Regions from separate parts of the Kosakonia cowanii JCM 10956 genome, predicted to be linked through region 3. Evidence: predicted binding sites of a transcription regulator. Region 3 holds the regulator's gene; each other region holds the start of a gene.

Evidence for each region. The regulator PurR, encoded in region 3, represses purine synthesis genes. The targets are predictions, from matches to a motif close to CANGCAAACGTTTGCNTG.
Region 1: the regulator PurR is predicted to act here: its motif matches at 3,268-3,285, upstream of purM (phosphoribosylformylglycinamidine cyclo-ligase).
Region 2: the regulator PurR is predicted to act here: its motif matches at 3,839-3,856, upstream of BWI95_RS10970 (nucleoside-specific channel-forming protein Tsx).

The regions. Positions count from the first base shown of each region.
Region 1 is NZ_CP019445.1:7,055-14,397, reverse strand. Features, by position in the region: gene ppk1 (polyphosphate kinase 1) at 1-1,232, opposite strand, end outside; gene purN (phosphoribosylglycinamide formyltransferase) at 1,530-2,171, opposite strand; gene purM (phosphoribosylformylglycinamidine cyclo-ligase) at 2,168-3,205, opposite strand; gene upp (uracil phosphoribosyltransferase) at 3,440-4,066, shown strand; gene uraA (uracil permease) at 4,176-5,465, shown strand; gene BWI95_RS00050 (DnaA inactivator Hda) at 5,565-6,266, shown strand; gene arsC (arsenate reductase (glutaredoxin)) at 6,403-6,762, opposite strand; gene bepA (beta-barrel assembly-enhancing protease) at 6,775-7,343, opposite strand, start outside.
Region 2 is NZ_CP019445.1:2,331,672-2,339,014, reverse strand. Features, by position in the region: gene thiL (thiamine-phosphate kinase) at 1-375, opposite strand, end outside; gene nusB (transcription antitermination factor NusB) at 451-870, opposite strand; gene ribH (6,7-dimethyl-8-ribityllumazine synthase) at 890-1,360, opposite strand; gene ribD (bifunctional diaminohydroxyphosphoribosylaminopyrimidine deaminase/5-amino-6-(5-phosphoribosylamino)uracil reductase RibD) at 1,450-2,553, opposite strand; gene nrdR (transcriptional regulator NrdR) at 2,556-3,005, opposite strand; gene BWI95_RS10975 (SadB/YajI family lipoprotein) at 3,159-3,701, shown strand; gene BWI95_RS10970 (nucleoside-specific channel-forming protein Tsx) at 3,994-4,875, shown strand; gene BWI95_RS10965 (ABC transporter ATP-binding protein) at 5,050-5,733, shown strand; gene BWI95_RS10960 (ABC transporter permease) at 5,743-7,140, shown strand; gene BWI95_RS10955 (outer membrane lipoprotein-sorting protein) at 7,172-7,343, shown strand, end outside.
Region 3 is NZ_CP019445.1:3,261,419-3,268,761, forward strand. Features, by position in the region: gene BWI95_RS15370 (riboflavin synthase) at 1-330, shown strand, start outside; gene cfa (cyclopropane fatty acyl phospholipid synthase) at 402-1,550, opposite strand; gene punC (purine nucleoside transporter PunC) at 1,848-3,044, opposite strand; partial or broken gene punR (DNA-binding transcriptional activator PunR) at 3,157-4,090, shown strand; gene purR (HTH-type transcriptional repressor PurR) at 4,087-5,112, opposite strand; gene cydH (cytochrome bd-I oxidase subunit CydH) at 5,410-5,499, shown strand; gene BWI95_RS15400 (MFS transporter) at 5,666-6,835, shown strand; gene BWI95_RS15405 (C40 family peptidase) at 6,880-7,343, opposite strand, start outside.

The DNA.
Region 1 (7,343 bases), 1.4 Mb from region 3:
TGAATATTGGCCTCTTCATCAAAACGCGCCTGCAGCTCCACCACCACGGTCACTTTTTTGCCGTTGTGCGCGGCGTGGATCATCGAGTCGATGATGCGCGAATCTTTTGCCACGCGGTAGATGTTGATTTTGATCGCCAGCACGTTCGGGTCGAATGACGCCTGGCGCAGCATCTCCAGCACATGCTCAAAGGTGTGGTAGGGATAGTAGAGCAGCACATCGCGCTCGCGGATGGCGTCGAAACCGTTGCGGAATTTATCAAACCAGACGTGACGCAGGCGCGGCAGCGGTTTGTTGACCAGATTGGCTTTGCCGACATTCGGGAAACCAATAAAGTCCTTAAAGTTGTGGTAACGCCCGCCGGGAATAATCGAGTCGTAGCGGGAGATGGTCAGCTTCTCGCGCAGCATCTCAACCATCGCATCCGGCATATCGCGCTGGTAAACAAACCGCACCGGCTCGGCGGTCAGGCGCTGTTTCAGGCTTGAGGACATCAGCTCCATCAGGCTCGACTCCATCTCGTGCACCAGGTCATATTCGGCGTCACGGGTCATTTTCATCGAGTAGGCGTTGAGCGAGTCGTAATCGAAGAAGCCTTTGAAGATATCATCCAGGCAGTAGCGCAGAATGTTATCCAGCAGGATCATTGGCTTGCGGCGGCGCGGCGTCTCCGGCGGCAGGTTGACGAAGCGCGGCACTTTGTCTGAGGGAATTTCCAGCAGCGCGTAGCGGATATCGTCGCCGCGAATGATCTCCACCGCCAGATAGGTGTAATCATCCTTCAGGAAGCGCACCAGATTGGTTTCGCGGGTGATAAGCGTCGGCGTGATGTGCTGGCGCAGGTACTGTTTAAAGTAGCTGCGCAGCCAGCTTTGCTGGTTTTGCGAGAGCTGGCGTTCGTTAATCAGGAAGATCTGGTTACGCGCCATCTCCAGCAGCAGGTCGTTATAGAGCCCGTCGAACTCCTGGTCGGCTTTCAATACGCGAGACTGAATTTTGCCCAGCAGATGACGTGAATTGGTCGCCACGCCCTGTTCTTCGCTGATGATCAGCCGCCGCTTAAGCTCGGCGAAACGGACCTTATAGAACTCATCAAGGTTGTTGGAATAGATCCCCAGAAAACGCATGCGTTCTATAAGGGGGTTACTTTTGTCCGCAGCTTCCTGAAGCACGCGTTCGTTAAAGCACAACCAGCTTAGTTCTTTTTCGAGATATAACTTTTCCTGACCCATTCCTGTTTACACTCCGGTTCTTTCTCGAAGCACGGACACTCCCGCTCGCACATGCGGTGCTTCGACTTGCAGGTGAACGTTGCTGGCGTTCCTTCGTATAAGACAACTTATTATGGCGAGCTTTGTTAGCAGATGTCCAACTGTGGCAAAAAAGTATGACAGTAATCAGTTTTATTGCTTAACGTGATGAAAAATAGTGCAGAGTGGTGAGGGAAGGGGGAGGAGCCGGAGATGGTTTCGCCTCTCCGGCACAGAATAGAGCCCGGCTGCGAAAGCCGCAGCCGGGGAAACGCGCAATTATTCGTCCGCTGCATACCCTTCAGGCGGTAAACGCAGGCCATCAAGCCAGGCACCGCCCTCCTGCATGGTCAGGCGACCCTCGACAAACCAGCTCACCACCAGCGGATAGATCGCATGCTCCTGCGCCTGCACGCGGGCAGTAATATCCTCTTCGCTGTCACCCGCAAACACCGGCACTTTCGCCTGCAAAATTACCGGGCCGCCATCCAGTTCGTCAGTGACAAAGTGCACGCTGGTGCCGTGCTCCTCATCGCCGTTTTCCAGCACCTGGCGGTGGGTATGCAAACCGGGGTATTTCGGTAACAGAGAGGGGTGGATATTGAGCAGGCGACCGGCGTAGTGGGCAACAAACGCCGGGCTGAGGATGCGCATATAACCCGCCAGCACCACAACATCCGGCGCGTAGGCGTCAATCTCCTGCATCAGCTCACGATCGAATGCGTCGCGGTTGGCAAACTGATCTGCGCTCAGCGCATGAGCGGGAATATTCGCTTCCCGCGCACGCTGAAGGCCGAACGCGTCGGCCTTATTACTGAAAACTGCCCGCAGGGTGCCGTTGATTCTTTTCTGTTTGCAGGCGTCGATAATCGCCTGCAAATTACTGCCGTTGCCGGAAATCAGCACCACAATGTTTTTCATTCAATAACCACACGCTCGCTGGAATCAGAAGCTTTGATCATACCGATTTTCCATGCCTTTTCACCTTTGGCATTCATCAGCTCAATCGCTTTATCCACTTCCTGCGCGGGCAGGGCGATCACCATGCCAACGCCGCAGTTAAAGGTGCGGTACATTTCGTGACGGCTGACGTTACCGGCGCTCTGTAGCCAGTCAAACACCGCCGGCCACTGCCAGGAGGATTCGTCAATAACAGCCTGGGTGTTATCCGGCAGCACGCGCGGAATATTCTCCCAGAAACCGCCGCCAGTGAGGTGCGCAACCGCATGAACCTCAACCTTTTCGATCAGCTCCAGCACGGATTTGACGTAAATGCGGGTCGGTTCCAGCAGATGATCGGCCAGTGATTTGCCTTCCAGCTGCGTGGTCAGCGGATCGGTGCCGCTCACTTCGAGGACTTTGCGCACCAGCGAGTAGCCGTTGGAGTGCGGGCCGCTGGAGCCAAGGGCAACCAGCACATCGCCATCGGCGACTTTGCTACCGTCGATAATCTCTGATTTTTCTACTACGCCAACGCAGAAACCGGCCACATCATAGTCGTCGCCGTGATACATGCCCGGCATCTCTGCCGTTTCGCCGCCGACCAGCGCGCAGCCGGACTGCAAACACCCTTCGGCGATACCGTTAATCACGCTGGCAGCAGTATCGACATCCAGTTTGCCGGTGGCGTAGTAGTCGAGGAAGAAGAGGGGCTCTGCGCCCTGTACCACCAGATCGTTAACGCACATTGCGACAAGGTCGATGCCGATAGTGTCGTGACGTTTCAGATCCATCGCCAGACGCAGTTTGGTGCCTACGCCATCAGTGCCGGAAACCAGAACTGGCTCACGATATTTTTGCGGCAACGCGCACAGCGCGCCGAAGCCGCCCAGCCCGCCCATCACTTCCGGGCGACGGGTCTTCTTCACCACGCCTTTGATTCGGTCTACCAGAGCATTGCCCGCGTCAATATCAACACCGGCATCTTTATAGCTGAGAGAGGTTTTATCGGTCACTGCTTCTGTCCCCACGCGTTTTCTAGCGGTAGCAATAAAAATTCGGCGCAATTCTAACAGCCAAGGCAAACGTTTGCGAGTCCATTGTTGCAGGGCGCGGTCGATTATTGTTTTATACTCTTCTCCAGCTGAATTGATCGCGATCAAGCGGCTGCCTGTAGCGAAACGGGAAAAAAGCGGTATAATCCGGCGATTTTTTTTGTGGTTGCCACCTGTCAGCGGAAGGAGAAGAGTATGAAGGTCGTGGAAGTAAAACACCCACTCGTCAAACACAAGCTGGGCCTGATGCGAGAGAACGACATCAGCACCAAACGCTTTCGTGAACTCGCCTCAGAAGTAGGCAGCCTGCTGACTTATGAAGCTACTGCGGATCTGGAAACCGAGAAGGTGACTATCGAAGGCTGGAACGGCCCGGTAGAGATCGACCAGATCAAGGGTAAGAAAATTACCGTGGTGCCGATCCTGCGTGCCGGTCTGGGGATGATGGAAGGCGTGCTGGAGCATGTGCCAAGCGCGCGCATCAGCGTTGTCGGTATCTACCGCAACGAAGAGACGCTGGAGCCGGTGCCTTACTTCCAGAAACTGGTATCGAACATCGACGAGCGTATGGCGCTGGTGGTTGACCCGATGCTGGCGACCGGCGGTTCAATGATCGCCACCATCGATCTGCTGAAAAACGCCGGCTGCACCACTATTAAGGTGCTGGTGCTGGTGGCCGCGCCGGAAGGCGTCGCTGCGCTGGAGAAAGCGCACCCGGATGTCGAACTCTATACCGCATCTATCGACCAGGGTCTTAACGAGCAGGGATACATCATCCCGGGGCTCGGCGATGCCGGCGATAAGATTTTTGGGACGAAGTAACTGACAACACAATGAAAGCCGACTTTGATAGTCGGCTTTTTTTTGGAAACAGAACACTGCCCGCCGCACCGGACGGGGAGATTAACAACAACACTCAGAGGAAAACACTATGACGCGCCGTGCTATCGGGGTGAGTGAAAGACCGCCGCTTTTGCAGACGATCCCGCTTAGTTTGCAGCACTTGTTCGCCATGTTTGGCGCAACCGTGCTGGTGCCAATCCTGTTTCATATCAACCCGGCCACCGTGCTGCTGTTTAACGGTGTCGGCACGCTGCTCTATATCTTTATCTGTAAAGGGAAGATCCCCGCTTACCTCGGCTCCAGCTTTGCTTTTATCTCGCCGGTGCTGCTGCTGTTGCCGCTGGGTTATGAAGTGGCGCTGGGCGGATTCATTATGTGCGGCGTGCTCTTCTGCCTGGTGGCGCTGATTGTCAAAAAAGCGGGTACCGGCTGGCTGGACGTGATGTTCCCGCCTGCGGCAATGGGCGCCATTGTGGCGGTGATCGGCCTCGAGTTAGCGGGCGTAGCGGCGAATATGGCCGGCTTGCTGCCCGCAGACGGGCAGAGCGCTGACAGCAAAACCATCACTATTTCGCTGGTGACGCTGGCGGTGACGGTCTTTGGTTCAGTGCTGTTCCGCGGTTTTCTGGCGATTATCCCGATTCTGATCGGCGTGCTGGCGGGCTATGCGCTCTCCTTCGCCATGGGCGTGGTCGATACCACACCTATCGCCCAGGCGCACTGGTTCGCGCTGCCAACCTTCTACACCCCGCGCTTTGAGTGGTTCGCTATCTTCACCATACTGCCGGCGGCGCTGGTGGTAATTGCCGAGCACGTCGGGCATCTGGTGGTGACGGCCAATATCGTCAAACGCGATCTGATCCGCGACCCGGGCCTGCATCGCTCGATGTTCGCCAACGGCCTGTCGACGATGATCTCCGGCTTCTTCGGTTCGACGCCGAATACCACTTACGGTGAGAATATCGGCGTGATGGCGATTACCCGCGTCTATAGCACCTGGGTGATTGGCGGCGCGGCGATTATCGCTATTCTGCTCTCCTGCGTCGGCAAGCTGGCGGCGGCGATCCAGATCATTCCGGTGCCGGTAATGGGCGGCGTGTCGCTGCTGCTCTACGGGGTGATCGGTGCTTCGGGGATCCGCGTGCTGATTGAGTCGAAAGTGGACTACAGCAAAGCGCAAAACCTGATCCTCACCTCGGTGATCCTGATTATCGGCGTCAGCGGCGCGAAGGTGCATATCGGCGCGGCAGAGCTGAAAGGGATGGCGCTGGCGACCATTGTCGGCGTTGGCCTGAGCCTAATCTTCAAGCTGATTAGCGTACTGCGTCCGGAAGAGGTGATACTGGATGCGCCAGAAAATGAGCAGGCGAAACCGTAAGTAGCGCACAGAATTGAACCGGGCCTCGCGCCCGGTTCAAACGGCGTCGATTTTTATGATAGACTCACTGCGTTTTTTGTAAGCCCTGTTGAGGTACCTCTGAACACGCCGGCACAGCTCTCCCTGCCATTATTTTTACCCGATGATGAAACCTTTGCGAGTTTCTGGCCGGGTGATAACCCCTCCTTACTGGCGGCGTTACAAAACGTTTTGCGCGAGGCGCACAGCGGTTATATCTATTTCTGGTCACGCGAAGGCGCGGGCCGCAGCCATCTGCTGCATGCCGCCTGCGCCGAACTCTCCCAGCGCGGCGATGCCGTGGGCTATGTGCCGCTCGATAAACGCACCTGGTTTGTCCCGGAAGTGCTGGAAGGGATGGAGCATCTGTCGCTGGTCTGCATCGATAATATCGAGTGCATCGCGGGCGATGAGCCGTGGGAGATGGCGATCTTTAACCTCTACAACCGTATTCTGGAGCAGGGTAAAACCCGCCTGCTGATCACCGGTGATCGGCCGCCGCGCCAGCTCAATCTCGGCTTGCCGGATCTGGCCTCGCGTCTCGACTGGGGGCAGATCTATAAGCTGCAGCCGCTCTCCGATGAGGACAAACTGCAGGCGCTGCAACTGCGCGCGCGCATTCGCGGCTTTGAGCTGCCGGAAGATGTCGGCCGTTTTCTGCTGAAAAGGTTGGATCGCGAGATGCGCACGCTGTTCGACACGCTCGATCAGCTGGATCGCGCTTCGATCACCGCCCAGCGCAAGCTCACCATCCCGTTTGTGAAAGATATTCTGCAGCTGTAGGTGCTTCTTCTGCCGGATGGCGGCGTCCCGCCTTATCCGGCCTACAAGGGCTTGTGGTCTGATGCGTAGGCCGGATGGCGGCGCACCGCCTTCTCCGGCCTACAAAAGCTTGTGGCCTACGGCCCGGCAATCACACTTACCCGACGATCTCCATTACGCTTTCCGGCGGGCGACCAATGCGTGCTTGACCGTTGGCGACCACGATGGGTCGCTCGATCAATTTCGGATTCTCTACCATCGCCTGCACCAGCGCCGCTTCGGACAACGCACTGTCGCCGAGATTGAGCGATTTATAGAGCTCCTCTTTCGTGCGCATCAACTCCCGCGCGCTCGACATGCCAAGCCACTGCAACAGCTGTTTAATCGTTGCCGCATCCGGCGGCGTCTCCAGATAGAGCACCACCTCCGGGTCAACACCGTTGGCTTGCAGCAGGCTCAAGGTTTCGCGGCTCTTGGAGCAGCGTGGGTTATGGTAGATTTTTACTGCGTCTGACATCTTCTCTCCTGATTACATCTTTTCGTACGGGCGGAAGCGCTGCTGCATCTGGCGCAGCTGATCGATTCGCGCGTCATAGCGTGCCTGTTGCAGGCTGCCAAGCTTCACCTGCGCGCTGGCGCTGCTCAGCAGCGTAATCGCCTGGTCGAGCCTGCCGATCAGCGCCTGGCCTTCGGCACGCGCCGCCAGTTCCTGATCGCGGTTGCCGAGCGCCGCTTCCGTTTGCGCCAGCAGATCCCAGCCGTTGATATCGTCTTTATTGGTGAAGGTGTAGCGATTGAGGATCTGCGCCGCCTGTGCCGGCTGGCCGCCCTGTAAGTAAGCGTTCGCCAGGTTGAGTTGCAGCACCGGGCTGTTCTTAAGCCCGCTGGCACTATTCAGGCGTTTAATCGCCTCGCCGCTTTTATTCAGGCCAAGGTCGATATCCGTCGCCAGATCGAGATACCAGGCATTGTTTGCATCCGCGCTCAGCAGCGGCTGCAACAGTTTCTGCGCCCCGGCAAAATCTTTCGCCTCCATCGCTTTCAGTGCCCGGCCATACTGCGCGGCGCGCTGCTCGCGCACGTTGCCTTTCGCCCAGC
Region 2 (7,343 bases), 930 kb from region 3:
GCGGGTGGTATCACCGCCGATAAGCTGCATATCGTAATAGCTGATTTGCTCAAACAGGCTGTCGCTGAAAGCCTGCAACCACGCTTCGTCCGCTTCCGGGAGCGTTAACGCCAGTGTCAGCCAGGCAGGATCGGCACCCATCGCCGCCAAATCGCTAAGATTGGAGGCCATTGCTTTCCAGGCCAGATCGGCAGGATCGATATCGGGGAGAAAATGGTTACCCGCCACCAGCGTGTCGACGCTGATCGCCAGGGTCTGTTTTTCGGGGACATTGAGCAGCGCACAATCGTCACCGATACCGGTTTCGACGTCGCGACGTGAAGTTCGTACGCGGTCAAAATAACGGGCAATCAGGGAGAATTCACCGCATGCCATACGTTATTCCTCTGTAGAAAAAAGAAAAAGCCGGGACCGGCGCGCTGAAAGCGTCGCCCGTCACCGGCTTGCGGATCACTTCTTGTGGGGACGGATCGCAGGTGCGGCTTTATCCAGCACGCCGTTCACAAACTTATGGCTGTCTTCAGCGCCAAAGGTTTTAGCCAGTTCGATAGCTTCGTTGATCGCCACTTTATAGGGCACATCATCACGTTTTGAGAGTTCGAACAGCGCGATACGCAATACCGCTTTCTCAACCTGACCCAGCTCTTCGAGCAGACGGGAGAGGTATGGCTTCATCAGGCCATCGAGATATGCGCTATTAGTCGCCACCCCGTTCAACAGTTCACGGAAGTACACGACGTCAACATCTTTCACGTCCTGTTCCGCCAGGAACTGGTATTCAACATCAGTGATGTCGTTCTGGGACAACTGCCAGGAGTAAAGCGCCTGAACGGCACACTCACGGGCGCGGCGACGAGCAGCAGGTTTCACGTAATTCCCCTTACAAAATTCAAGCCTTGATGGCTTTCAATACATTAATCATTTCAAGCGCGGTCAGTGCGGCTTCCGCACCTTTATTACCGGCTTTGGTGCCAGCGCGTTCGATGGCCTGTTCAATACTTTCTGTGGTGAGCACGCCGAATGCGACCGGAATGGCGCTCTCCTGCGCGACATGCGCCAGGCCGTTGCTTGCGCCGCCTGCCACATACTCAAAGTGCGCTGTACCGCCGCGAATCACGGTGCCGAGCGCAATCACGGCATCATATTTGCCGGTTTTCGCCAGCTCGCCTGCGGCCAGCGGCAGCTCGTAAGCGCCCGGAACCCACACGACGGTGATGTTATCGTCCTGCACCTGACCAATACGTTTCAGGGCATCGATCGCGCCTTCCAGCAGACTGTCATTGATAAAGTTGTTGAAACGCGCAATGGTGATGGCGACGCGAGCGTCCGGAGCAGCAACGTTGGCTTCAATAATGTTCATACACTTCCTTCACAGGTTCAGTTCGGACCCCGCAGGGGGGCGGATTTTAGCATACTATTTAACGCGCTGCTTCCCTTTTACAGCAGGCTTCACGCGTTGGTGAGGTGCAGGCAAACATCAGGGCCAACCTGCCGTATCTCACTGAAACTAAAGCGCGGCGCATCGGCAAGCGCCGTCAATCCCGGCAGTTGGCAGAGCCCGCGCGCATCGCTGCCTAACAGTTTAGGCGCAAGATAGACCACCAGCTCATCAACCAGCCCCGCGTTCAGCAGCGCGCCAGCAAGCTCTGCGCCCGCCTCAACCCAGACGCTGTTAATCTGCTGTTTACCGAGCATCATCATCAGCATCACCAGATCGGCATGGCCGTTATGTTCCGGCACGATGATTTCGCGCACGCTCTCAGGCCACGCGCGCGTATCGGCTTTGGTGCGCGCAAACCAGGTCTCCCCCGGCTGGCTGACGACGTTATGCTGCGGCGTCACGCGGTTCTGGCTATCAATAATAATGCGCAGCGGCTGGCACAGATCCGCTTCGGGATAGCACGCCTGGGTATCGCTGTTTAATTCATTCCAGCGCACGGTAAGCGACGGATCGTCCGCCAGCACCGTGGCGCTGCTGCTGAGAATGGCATGGCTCTGCGCGCGCAGCTGCTGCACGTCGCGGCGCGCCTGCACAGAGGTGATCCACTGGCTTTCGCCGCTCGCCATTGCCGTGCGCCCGTCGAGCGACGCGCCGAGCTTAAGCTGAAGATAGGGAAAACCGGTGCGCATACGTTTGAGAAAGCCTTTATTCAGCGCTTCGGCCTCGCTCATCATCAGGCCGTGGCTCACCTCAATCCCGGCCTGCTGGAGACGATAAAGTCCACGCCCGGCAACCTGCGGATTGGGATCCTGCATGGCAGCAACGACCCGCGCTACTCCGGCGGCAATCAGCGCATCGCAGCAGGGCGGCGTGCGCCCGTGGTGGCTGCAGGGCTCCAGCGTCACATATGCGGTACCGCCGCGCGCGCGATCGCCCGCCATGCGCAGGGCATGCACTTCCGCGTGCGGCTCACCGGCGCGGTAGTGAAACCCTTCACCGACAATCTCGCCATCGTTAACAATCACGCAGCCGACGCGCGGATTCGGATGGGTGGTAAAGCGGCCGCGCTGCGCCAGTTTCAGCGCACGCGCCATATAGATTTCATCCTGCATGATCAATCCTGTAGACGGGCGATCTCTTCGCCAAATTCGCGGATATCCTCGAAACTGCGGTAGACGGAGGCAAAGCGCACATAGGCCACTTTATCGAGCTTTTTCAGCTGCTCCATCACCAGATTGCCGATCATCTTACTCGGCACTTCGCGTTCGCCGGTTGCGCGAAGTTGCGATTTAATATGGTTTAACGCCATTTCTACGTCATCGGCGCTCACCGGGCGCTTCTCCAGCGCTTTCAACATGCCGCTGCGCAGCTTGTCTTCATTAAAGGGTTCACGCACATCATTGCTTTTTACTACGCGCGGCATCACAAGCTCTGCCACTTCAAAGGTGGTGAAACGCTCATTGCAAACCAGACACTGCCGACGGCGGCGAACGGATGAACCTTCTCCCACCAAGCGGGAATCGATGACTTTGGTGTCCACGGCGAAACAGAATGGGCAATGCATACGGGATCCTGACGTGAGAGTTAACTGAAATCTATTTTAACCTGAAGTGGCATGACAACAAAGGCAGACCCTTTTTGAGACAATGGATCGATGGCAAAGCCGCGGTTGCGATCTACCATTACAGCGATCCTCCCCTTCAAGGAAACAGACGCAATGACAAGACGTTACCTAAGAACACTGTTGCTGGGAAGCCTTTTTACCCTCAGCGCCTGCGCCCCGCAAAGCGAAGTCCGCCAGCTCCACCAAAGCGTCAGTACGCTCAATAAAGAGATGAGCAAGCTGAACCAGGAGACGGTCAAAATCACACAGCAAAACAGCCTTAACGCCAAATCGGGCAGCGGTGCCTACCTGCTGCCCGGCGCCAATACGCCTGCGCTGCTGAAGAGCCAGATCGGCACACTGCGTCTCTCACTGAAAGATATGGCGCCAAACGCCGCCGGAACACGCGTTGTGCTGCATATTCAGGGCCAGTCCAACGATCCGCTGCCCGCCTTTAGCGGCACCATTGAGTATGGCCAGCTTCAGGGCACCACCGAGAACTATCAGGAAGTAAATGTACAGAATCAGTTGATCAATGCCCCGGCCAGCACGCTGGCACCAAGCGATGTCGACATTCCGCTACAGCTTAATGGCATCACGCCTGAGCAACTCGGTTTTGTGCGCGTTCACGATATTCAGCCGGCTACCGCTCAGTAACCGCTCTTCTGCGGGCGATCCTCTCGCCCGCCCTTTCGCTGCTCCGTTTTTCAGCCACACTGCAACGTTGATATTCATCAATTGGCATTATCAATAAATGTCAGTACAATCGCCGCCGTTTAATCGACGCAAACGTGAACGCAATCGATTACGTATATGTCAATAATGTGAAACAACACATATTTTTGTGAGCGTGGATACTTATAATAGGCGCGCAGAAATATGAAACATTTAGCAATTTAATGCGTGCTTACTTTCACTCCCGTCTGGGATCTTAATCAGTGGCGTAATGATGAAAAAAACTCTCCTCGCAGCCGGTGCCGCACTGGCGCTTACCGCTTCTTTCTCTGCCAGCGCAGCGGAAACCAGCAAACCTGAATTTGTCTCCGACTGGTGGCATCAGAGCGTGAACGTAGTGGGCAGCTATCACACCCGCTTCGGAGCTATTCCGCGTAACGATACCTATCTGGAATATGAAGCCTTCGCCAAGAAAGATTGGTTCGACTTCTACGGCTACCTGGATGCGCCGGTCTTCTTCGGCGGTAACTCCGGCGCGAAAGGGATCTGGAACCACGGTTCTCCGCTGTTTATGGAGATTGAACCGCGCTTCTCCATTGATAAGCTGACCAACACCGATCTGAGCTTCGGCCCGTTCAAAGAGTGGTACTTCGCCAACAACTACATCTACGACATGGGCCGTAACGCCGGTGGTCGCCAGAGCACCTGGTACATGGGTCTGGGCACCGATATCGACACCGGCCTGCCGATGAGCCTCTCCCTGAACGTCTATGCGAAATACCAGTGGCAGAACTATGGCGCACCAAACGAAAACGAGTGGGACGGCTACCGTTTCAAAGTGAAATACTTTGTGCCGATCACGCCACTGTGGGGCGGCCAGTTGAGCTATATCGGCTTCACCAACTTTGACTGGGGCTCCGATCTCGGCGATCGCCGCTACTACAACAATGGCCAGCAGCAGCGTACCAGCAACTCCATCGCCTCAAGCCACATTCTGGCGCTGAGCTACGATCACTGGCACTACTCCGTCGTTGCCCGTTACTGGCACAACGGCGGCCAGACCAAAGATGATGCGATCCTGAACTACGGCGCGGGCGATTTCAGCGCCCGCACTACCGGCTGGGGTGGCTACCTGGTGGTTGGCTACAACTTCTAATGTAACGCCTGAAAAGCCGACCTCGAGTCGGCTTTTTTATGCCCGAACGCTGCTGAATAAAAATCTGAAAACAGACCTTTCCAGTACACCAGTACCAATCCTCCCCATCCATTGCTCATCGCCATGCTTTAAAATCCGCTCCTGAGAGGAATTTACTCTAAGGAAAAGAGAACCATGTGGGCCGTAGAAATGGAGGGCATCAGTAAGAAATATTTACTGGGCCAGGTGTGGGTAGATGCCCTTAAAGACGTCACGCTCAACATTGCAGCAAACCGCTTTACCGTCCTGTCCGGGCAATCCGGCAGTGGCAAAACAACCCTACTTAATTTAATCGGCGGCATCGATCGGCCCGACAGCGGGTATCTGACGATTGCCGGCCAGCCAATGGCGGAGCTGGATGATGACCAGTGCAGCGACTTTCGCGCCCGCCACCTCGGTTTTATCTTCCAGAACTTCAATCTTATCCCGGTGCTGACCGTGCGCGAGAACATCGAAGTTCCGCTGCTGATACAGCATAAAAACCCGGCGTATCGCCAGCAGCGCATCGATGAGATGCTCGACAATGTTGGCCTGGCACATAAGGCTGACTCGCTGCCTAACCAACTTTCCGGTGGTCAACGCCAGCGCGTTGCCATTGCCCGAGCGCTGATCCACCGCCCCGCGCTGATTGTCGCCGACGAACCCACCGCCAACCTCGACAGCAAAACCGGTGCCGCCATTTTGCAGCTGCTGCGCCATTTACAGCGTGAATACGCCGTGACGGTAGTGTTCTCCTCCCACGATCCGCAGGTGATTGCCGCCGCGGACGATCTCTATGTGGTGCATGACGGCAGCGTCACGCGCCCGGCAATGGTGTAAGGGGGGATAATGCAAACTACAACGCTAATGAAACATGCCCTGCGCAACTTACTGCGCAGCCGCCGACGTACCCTTTCAACCCTCTGCGCCATTATCGTCGGGGCGATAGGCATTCTGCTGTTCGCAGGCTATAACCAGTCGATTGAGTACAGCCTGCAAACCACCTTCGTGCGCGATAAAGGCCATCTGCAGATCCAGCAGCGGGACTATCTTCTGCACGGCACCAGCAACCCTGCGCTTTACAGCATTCATAACTATCAACAGATCGTCGATATCCTCATCCGCGACCCGGTGCTGAAAAAGATGATCGCCGTTACCACGCCGGTCCTCTCCCTGACCGGGCTCGCGGGCCACTATGCGGTTGGCACCTCGCGTCCGGTGTTGATCTATGGCACAGAGGCCGTTGGGCAAGCACAGCTGGATAAGTGGGATGAATATCAGATAGGCGCAGACCTTATCGTCCGCAAACCGCTGACCGGTACCCAGCCGGAAGCGGCTTTAATTGGCCGCGGGCTGGCCCGCCTGCTGCTGCTGTGTGATTTTGTTAAAGATCAACCCTGCGCGCCGCCGCCGTCGAAAGAGAACAATGCCAGCGCACTACCTGACGATCTGCTGGCGCTGTCGCAAAGCGCCCGCGATACGCGCCCACCGGCCACGGGATCGCATATTGAGCTGCTGGCCGCTTCCGCTGCCGGTGCGCCGAATATTATCCGCGTCAACGTGCTGGGCACCCAGCCGCAGCAGGCGCGCGAACTGGATGACACCGTGGTCAGCCTGCATCTGCGCCAGGCGCAGCAGCTGCTTTTCGGCCAGGAGACGCCCGGCGTAACGGCAATCCTGCTCCAGTTGCACAGCACCAAAGAGATGGAGGCTGCACGGGCGCGCCTGCGGCAGATCTTCGCCAATAAGCTCTCCGGCGAACCGCTGGCGGTGTATGACTTCACGCAATTACAGCCGCTCTATAACCAGGTGCTGGCGATGTTCGGCAAGATCTTCTCATTCCTGCTGGCGCTGATCCTCTGCATTGCTCTCTTCACCGTCGGCAACACCATGAATATGGCAGTGATGGAGCGCACGGTGGAGATCGGCACCCTGCGCGCGGTGGGGCTAAAACGTGGCGATATCCAGCGCCTGTTCCTGAGCGAAGGCGCACTGCTGGGCGCGATTGGCGCGGTCTCTGGCGTGCTTATCGCGCTGGCGCTGGCCTGGCTTATTAACCGCTCCGGGATGACATGGCAGCCGCCCGGCGTCACCTCGCCGCTGCCGATCCGCATCAGTATCTGGGGAGAGTGGCGCATGCTGGCCAGCGTCACGGGCACCCTGCTGTTGGTGACCGTGCTCTCTTCCTGGTGGCCCGCACGACGCGCCTCACGGGTGTCGATTGTTGAAGCGCTGCGCCATATCTGATGCAACACCCTGAATAAAAAAGGAGGAATTCATGTCATTACGGAAAAAGAGCCTGACATCAGCGTGGCTGACCATCCTATTAATAAGCGCCGCACCGGCGTATGCGGCGCTTAGCGCCCAGCAGATCCTGAAGAAAAGCGATGAGGTCCGTAACCCGGATCGCTCCTTCAGCCTGGTGACCACACTTATCAGTTACAAAAATG
Region 3 (7,343 bases):
ATGTCGACCGCTGAAATCGTCAAAATCCTCGCCTCGGAAAATAACCGCCAGATCTGGTTTAAAGTGCAGGATCCGACGCTGATGAAATACATCCTTTATAAAGGATTTATCGGCATTGACGGTATCAGCCTGACGGTCGGCGAAGTCACCGCCACGCGTTTTTGCGTGCACCTGATCCCGGAAACGCTGCAGCGCACCACGCTGAGTGCCAAAAAGCTGGGCCAGCGCGTCAATATTGAGATCGATCCGCAAACCCAGGCCGTTGTCGACACCGTCGAGCGCGTACTGGCGGCAAAAGAGGCCGCAGTTGTGGTGAATGTCGTCGAGTAACCAGGCGCCACAAACAGCAAAAAGCCGCAGCGTAAACGTTGCGGCTTTTTTGTTGGTCAAACGCAGCAGCGCTAACGCGCGACGCGCAGACCTTTCTCGACGCCGCGGCTAAATACCACCTGCCAGAGCTGAATATCGCGGGCGCGAAAGGCCCCGGCGCAGGCGTTCAGATAGTAACTGAACATGCGTTTAAAGCGCTCGGAGTAGTTGTCGGCGATCTCCGGCCACGCGGCGAGAAAGCGCCCATACCAGGCCATTAGCGTGCGGTCATAATCGGCGCCGAAGTTGTGCCAGTCCTCCATCACAAAGTGCGGCTCACTGGCGGTAGCGATGTGGCGCACCGAGGGCAGGCAGCCGTTCGGGAAGATATAGCGGTTAATCCACGGATCAACATTGTTATCGGTCTGTCTGGAGCCGATGGTGTGGAGTAAAAAGAGGCCGTCCGGCTTCAGGTTTTTGTCGACCACATCAAAGTAGGTGGCGTAGTTTTTCGGCCCGACGTGTTCAAACATGCCGACGGAGACGATGCGGTCAAACTGATCGCGCAGATCGCGATAATCCTGCAACAGAATCTCCACATCCAGCCCGGCGCAGCGCTGTTGCGCCATTTTCTGCTGCTCTGCGGAGATGGTGACGCCGACCACGCGAACGCCATAGTGCTGTGCCATAAACTGCGCCAGCCCGCCCCAGCCGCAGCCGATATCCAGCACGCGCATGCCGGGGGTTAACTGCAGTTTTTCGCAGATAAGCCGCAATTTTGCCTGCTGCGCCTCGGCAAGGGTGGTCGCTTCTTTCCAGTAGCCACAGGAGTACTGCATCGCGGGGTCGAGCATGCGGGTAAAGAGATCGTTGCCGAGATCGTAGTGCTCTTTGCCGACAATCCACGCCCGCTTTTTGCTTTGCAGGTTGAAGAGCCGGGCGGCGGCAATGCGCAGGGTATCTTTGAGATGGTGTGGAAGCTGTTTTTCCAGGCCGGCGCGCAGTACCTGGGTGAAGAATATGTCGAGCCGTTCGCACTCCCACCAGCCGTCCATATAACTTTCGCCGAGTCCGAGCGAACCGTCCTGTAAAACCCGTTTGAAAAAATCAGGATTTTTCACCTGAATATCTGCGGGTGCGGGACCGTTGATACGAATACCTGCGCGACCCAGCAGTTCGTTTGCTATGCGGAACCAGTTGTCATCCCGCACGCTCACTTCTTCTATACACGATGAACTCATACCTTCTCCATCACGAATAGTGATCAGAACTCTACAAGCGTAGACGCTGGCAGAATTTGTGAGAAATCTCACGGTTTGCACCGTAAGGCTGATATCAGACGTAGAACAGAGGAAGGGAGAGACCCTTGCCAGAAAAGGCCCTCCTTGGGGAAACGAGCACGCTCCGGTGCCCGTTACTGCATAATATTTATCGTATTTATGAGATAGCCGAGAATCAGTATAGGCCTCAATATCAGGTGATTCAACTTGTCGCTAATAGCGTGCTAATTACGCCATTAGCGACAGTCCCGTCAGCAACTACCCGCGCGCGGAGGAGGGCTCACGCACCTCATCCTGCTCTTCGTCTGCGCGATGCTGAATGCCATAACCGAGTGCCGCGAGCAGCACCATGGCAAGCATCACGCTGGTGGTGGTCAGCAGCGGGGTAATGATCAGCCACGAAACAACGAGGCTTGCGAAGAAGCAGAGCCCCAGTTGCAGGGTATTCTGCAACGCCGCCGCGCGGCCCGTCGCCTGCGGGAAGGGACGCAGCGCCCGCGCCACCACGATAGGGTAGATCGCGCCATTTGCCATCGCCATCAGGCAGAAGGGGATCAGCAGCGCAGTGAGCGAGACGCCGGGAATAAAGCCAACTGCCCAGGTCGCCAGCACGCTCAGAGCAAAGCCGCTCAGTAACCACGGCAACATGCGCGAACCCTGCCATTTTTGCAGCGCTGCGCGGCAGCCGTAACCACCAATCAGGAAAGCGAAGGTTTGTGGCACATAGCTCAGGCCAATTACCGACGGGCCATAGCCCATCTCATGCAGGATAAACGGCGAGCCGGTAAGCCAGGCAAAGAAGCTGGCGGAGCAGGCGGCGTAGATCATCACATTGCCGCGATAATCGCGGGCGCGCAGCAGATCGAGAAAGGTGAGTGCCTGCTGGTCATGCGCCACCTCTTTTACCGGCGATTTGAGGCGGAAAACCGGGATCATCAACACCACGGTGATGGCCAGCAGGGTGGCGAAAATCGCCTGCCATTCAATATGGGCCAGCAGCCAGGCGCCGAGCAGTGGGGCCAGCGCCGGGGTTAAGCCGACCAGCGGCATAATGGTGGCGAAAATACGGTTAACGCGGTGCGCCGGGTAGTGATCTGTCACCAGCGCCTGCCAGCTAACGGTGGCGGCGCAGACGCCGACGGCCTGCACAAAACGCAGCACCAGTAGCCAGGTAGCATCGCGCACCCAGAGGGTGCCAAGGCAGCCCAGGGCGAAAATAGAGAGACCAATCAGCAGAATTGGTTTGCGACCATAACGATCCGACAGCGGTCCCCACAGCAGCTGCGCCACCGCGAACCCGGCCAGGAAAAGGCTCAGCGAGGCGCTGATCACGGCGGGAGAGGTGTTTAAATCTTGCTGAATCGCGCTGAAAGCGGGCAGGTACATGTCGGTGGCTAAAAAGCCCAGCACGCTTAAGCCCGCGAGCCAGACTAAAAATCCTTTGCCAGGTTGCATTCTCATTTCTCTTTAATTGCAGGTAATCAGGGTGGGGAAGTGTAAGGAGTGCTTTCCTGGTTGTGAAACGCTAATATTTGCACATTGGTTTCAAAAATTTTGCAGGCAGAATATGTGGTCAGAATACTCCCTTGAAGTGGTGGATGCCGTAGCGCGGAATGGCAGCTTTAGCGGCGCGGCGCAGGAGTTGCACCGCGTGCCTTCTGCGGTGAGCTACACCGTACGCCAGCTGGAGGAGTGGCTGGCGGTGCCGCTGTTCGTGCGCCGCCACCGCGATGTGGAATTAACCCCCGCCGGCGTCTGGTTTTTAAAGGAGGGGCGGTCTGTTATCAAAAAAATGCTGATCACCCGCCAGCAGTGTCAGCAGATCGCCAACGGCTGGCGCGGCCAGTTGCCGATTGCCGTCGATAACATTGTAAAACGCGCCCGCACGCGGCAGATGATTGTCGATTTCTACCGTCACTTCAGCGATGTTGAACTGGTGGTCTACCAGGAGGTGTTCAACGGCGTCTGGGATGCGCTCGCCGATGGCCGTGTTGAACTGGCGATCGGTGCCACGCAGGCCATTCCCGTCGGGGGGCGCTATGCCTTTCGCGATATGGGCACTTTAAGCTGGAAGTGTGTCGTCTCGCGTCAACATCCGCTGGCACAACTCAACGGTCCGTTAAGCGATGAGACGTTGCGCAACTGGCCGTCGCTGATTCAGGAGGATACCTCCCGCTCGTTGCCGAAGCGCATTACCTGGCTGCTGGATAACCAGAAACGGGTGATGGTGCCCGACTGGGCCTCGTCGGAAGCGTGCCTGTCAGCGGGGCTCTGTGTGGGGATGGTGCCAGCCCATTTTGCCCGACCGTGGCTTGATAGCGGTGACTGGGTGGCGCTTGAACTGGAAAACCCGTTCCCGGATGCCGCCTGCTGCCTGACATGGCAACAAAACGAGGCGTCGCCTGCGCTGAACTGGCTGCTCGATTATCTGGGCGACAGTGAAACGTTGAATAAGGAGTGGCTGCGGGAGCCGGAGTAAGGCTCCCGCGGGAGGGGATTAACGGCGGTAATCGCGGAAGGGGCCATCGGCCACCGAGCGGCGCTCAACCAGGCGCGGATGCACTTCAATCGACTGCGACTGTTCACGCTTATTCACAATGCGATCGAGCAGCATGGTGAATGCCGTTTCGCCCAGCGAGTCCTTCGGCTGATGGATCGTCGTCAACGCGGGGGTAAAGAAGCGCGAGTTGCGCACGTTGTCATAGCCGATAACGGAGATATCCTGCGGCACGCGCAGCCCCATCTCATCGGCAGCGCAGAGGGCGCCCATCGCCATAATGTCGCCGCCGCAGAAGACTGCGGTGGGGCGCGAGGACTGGCCGAGGATCTGCTGCATGGCCCGGTAGCCGGACTCCGGCTCAAAGTCGCCCTGTACAATCCAGTTTTCCGGCACGTTGATCATCGCTTCGTTCATCGCCTTCATAAAGCCAGCCAGACGGCCTGCGCCGGTGTTGCGCTCCAGCGGACCCGGGATCACGCCGATGTCGCGATGGCCGCGCTCGATCAGGTAACGACCGGCCATATAGCCGCCCTGGAAGGCGTTATCGATCACTGAATCGGTGAAGTCTGCCTTCGATTCGCCCCAGTCCATCACCACCATCGGAATATGGCGATACTCTTCTAGCATGGTGAGCACGGTTTCCGGGTACTCAGAGCACATCACCAGCAGGCCATCGACACGCTTTTGCGCCATCATCGACAGATAGGCGCGCTGCTTCTCCTGGCTGTTCCAGGCGTTGCCGAGGATCAGGGTGTAACCCTTCTGGAAACACTTCTTCTCAACCGCTTCGATGATCTCGGCGAAGTAGGCCGCTTCACTGCTGGTCGCCAGCAGACCAATCGATTTGGTGTGATTCACTTTCAGGCTGCGCGCAACGGCGCTTGGCGAATAGTGCAGCTCTTTGATCGCCGCCCAGACAGCGTTGCGCGTCTCTTCGGCGACGAAACGGGTTTTGTTAATTACATGTGATACGGTTGTAGTGGAAACGTTTGCTCGTTTCGCGACATCTTTAATCGTTGCCATCAGATATTACTCCAGACCATATCGTAAGCTCCTGATAATTCGGTAGGTAAACGTTTGCCTTTAAACACCCTGAACTCATCAAAGTGAGTGCGGTACGCCGGGAAAACGACACTGGACGTCAGGAGGGGAGTCAATGGCCGGTACGCTAATAAATTTAGCGTCGAATTTTGTCTGATCTTGAGCAAAAGGGGAAGTATTAAAACCGTTCTGCTGGCAAATCACGCAAGATTTTTCCCATATTTTGTGCAAAAATGCGCAGGCTCACTTTTTGTGGGGAAATTAAATGGAGAAAAATTGATGAGCACCGATCTTAAGTATTCACTCTTCACTACCGTCATCGTTCTGAGCCTGATCGTTTTCGGCGCGCTGACCGCTGCACTGCATTGATCTGATGCGAGGGAGAGCCTTCTCCCTCGGTTCTTGCGTCCCCATTGTTACCCGTTGCGCAATAAACTTTTCTCCGTACGCTCACTTCTGTTTTTTGTGACACCTGTCATACTTTTGCCTTTCGCGACCCGGTAGAGGGTCGGCATGTCCATTTCGGAGTCAAAAGATGAAAATAAATTTCCCCCTGCTTGCCCTGGCGATAGGCGCCTTTGGGATTGGTACCACCGAGTTCTCCCCGATGGGGTTACTGCCGGTGATTGCGCAGGGTGTTGGGGTCTCGATTCCGGCGGCGGGGATGCTGATCAGCGCCTATGCCATCGGCGTTATGGTGGGCGCGCCGCTGATGACGCTGCTGCTTTCCCATCGCGGCCGTCGTAACGCGCTGATTTTCTTAATGGCGATCTTCACCGTCGGCAATGTGCTCTCTGCTATTGCGCCGGATTACGCCACCCTGATGATCGCCCGTATCATCACCAGCCTTAACCACGGCGCCTTCTTCGGCCTTGGCTCGGTGGTAGCCGCGAGCGTTGTCGCGAAAGAGAAGCAGGCCAGCGCGGTGGCGACGATGTTTATGGGGCTGACTATCGCCAATATCGGCGGTGTGCCTGCCGCCACCTGGCTTGGGGAGACGATCGGCTGGCGCATGTCGTTTATGGCAACCGCCGGGCTTGGGGTGATCTCCATGGTCTCGCTCTTCTTCTCATTACCGAAAGGCGGCGTGGGCGCGCGACCCAACGTGCGCAACGAGCTCGCGGTACTGATGCGCCCGCAGGTGCTGACGGCGCTGCTGACTACCGTGCTCGGTGCCGGTGCAATGTTCACTCTCTATACCTACATCTCACCGGTGTTGCGCACACTGACTGACGCCACGCCGGTGTTTGTCACCGCCATGCTGGTGCTGATTGGCGTGGGTTTCTCGATTGGCAATTATCTGGGTGGGAAACTGGCGGACCGCTCGGTAACCGGCACCCTGAAAGGCTTTTTACTGCTGCTGATTGTTATCATGCTGGCGATCCCGCTGCTGGCGCGCAGTGAGATTGGTGCGGCGATCGCGATGGTGGTGTGGGGCGCTGCAACATTCGCGGTGGTGCCGCCGTTGCAGATGCGCGTGATGCGTGTTGCCCATGAAGCACCGGGGCTGTCGTCATCGGTCAATATTGGTGCATTTAACCTGGGTAATGCCCTTGGCGCGGCGGCAGGTGGTGCGGTGATCTCCGGCGGTCTCGGCTACAGTTTTGTTCCGGTGATGGGGGCGATTATTGCCGGGCTGGGGCTGCTGCTGGTGCTCTTCTCCGGGCGTAATTCAGCGTCGCGCGTCTGTGCGGCGGCGGAGTAAGGCGAAGTAACACCTGCCGCGCGAGCGGCAGGTGGGAGAGGGAGTTAGCGAATGGTTTTCGGTGTCACTACGCGGCGTGCACCAACATAGTGGCGCTGCCAGTAATCTTCGCTTAATGAAGTGACCTGAATATCCTGGCCGCTGCGCGGTGACTGGATAAATTTGCCGTTGCCGACATAGACGCCAACGTGATCGGCGGTGCCGCGACCCTGAGTGCGGAAGAAGACCAGATCGCCGCTCTCCAGTTCGCGCAGGTTAACCGGCGAGGCATCACGCAGGTGATACATCTCATTGGCGGTACGCGGAATACGGAATTTCACCAGATCTTTATAGGCGTAATAGACCAGCCCGCTGCAATCAAAACCGGTTTTCGGCGAGGTACCGCCCCAGTGGTAAGGTTTGCCGAGCTGGTTCATCAGCTTCGACATCGCGGTTTTTTGCACTTTTTGCACGCGCAGTTTATGCACGTCAGCTAGCGTGCCGGCCTGGCTGCTTTTCACTTTAATAC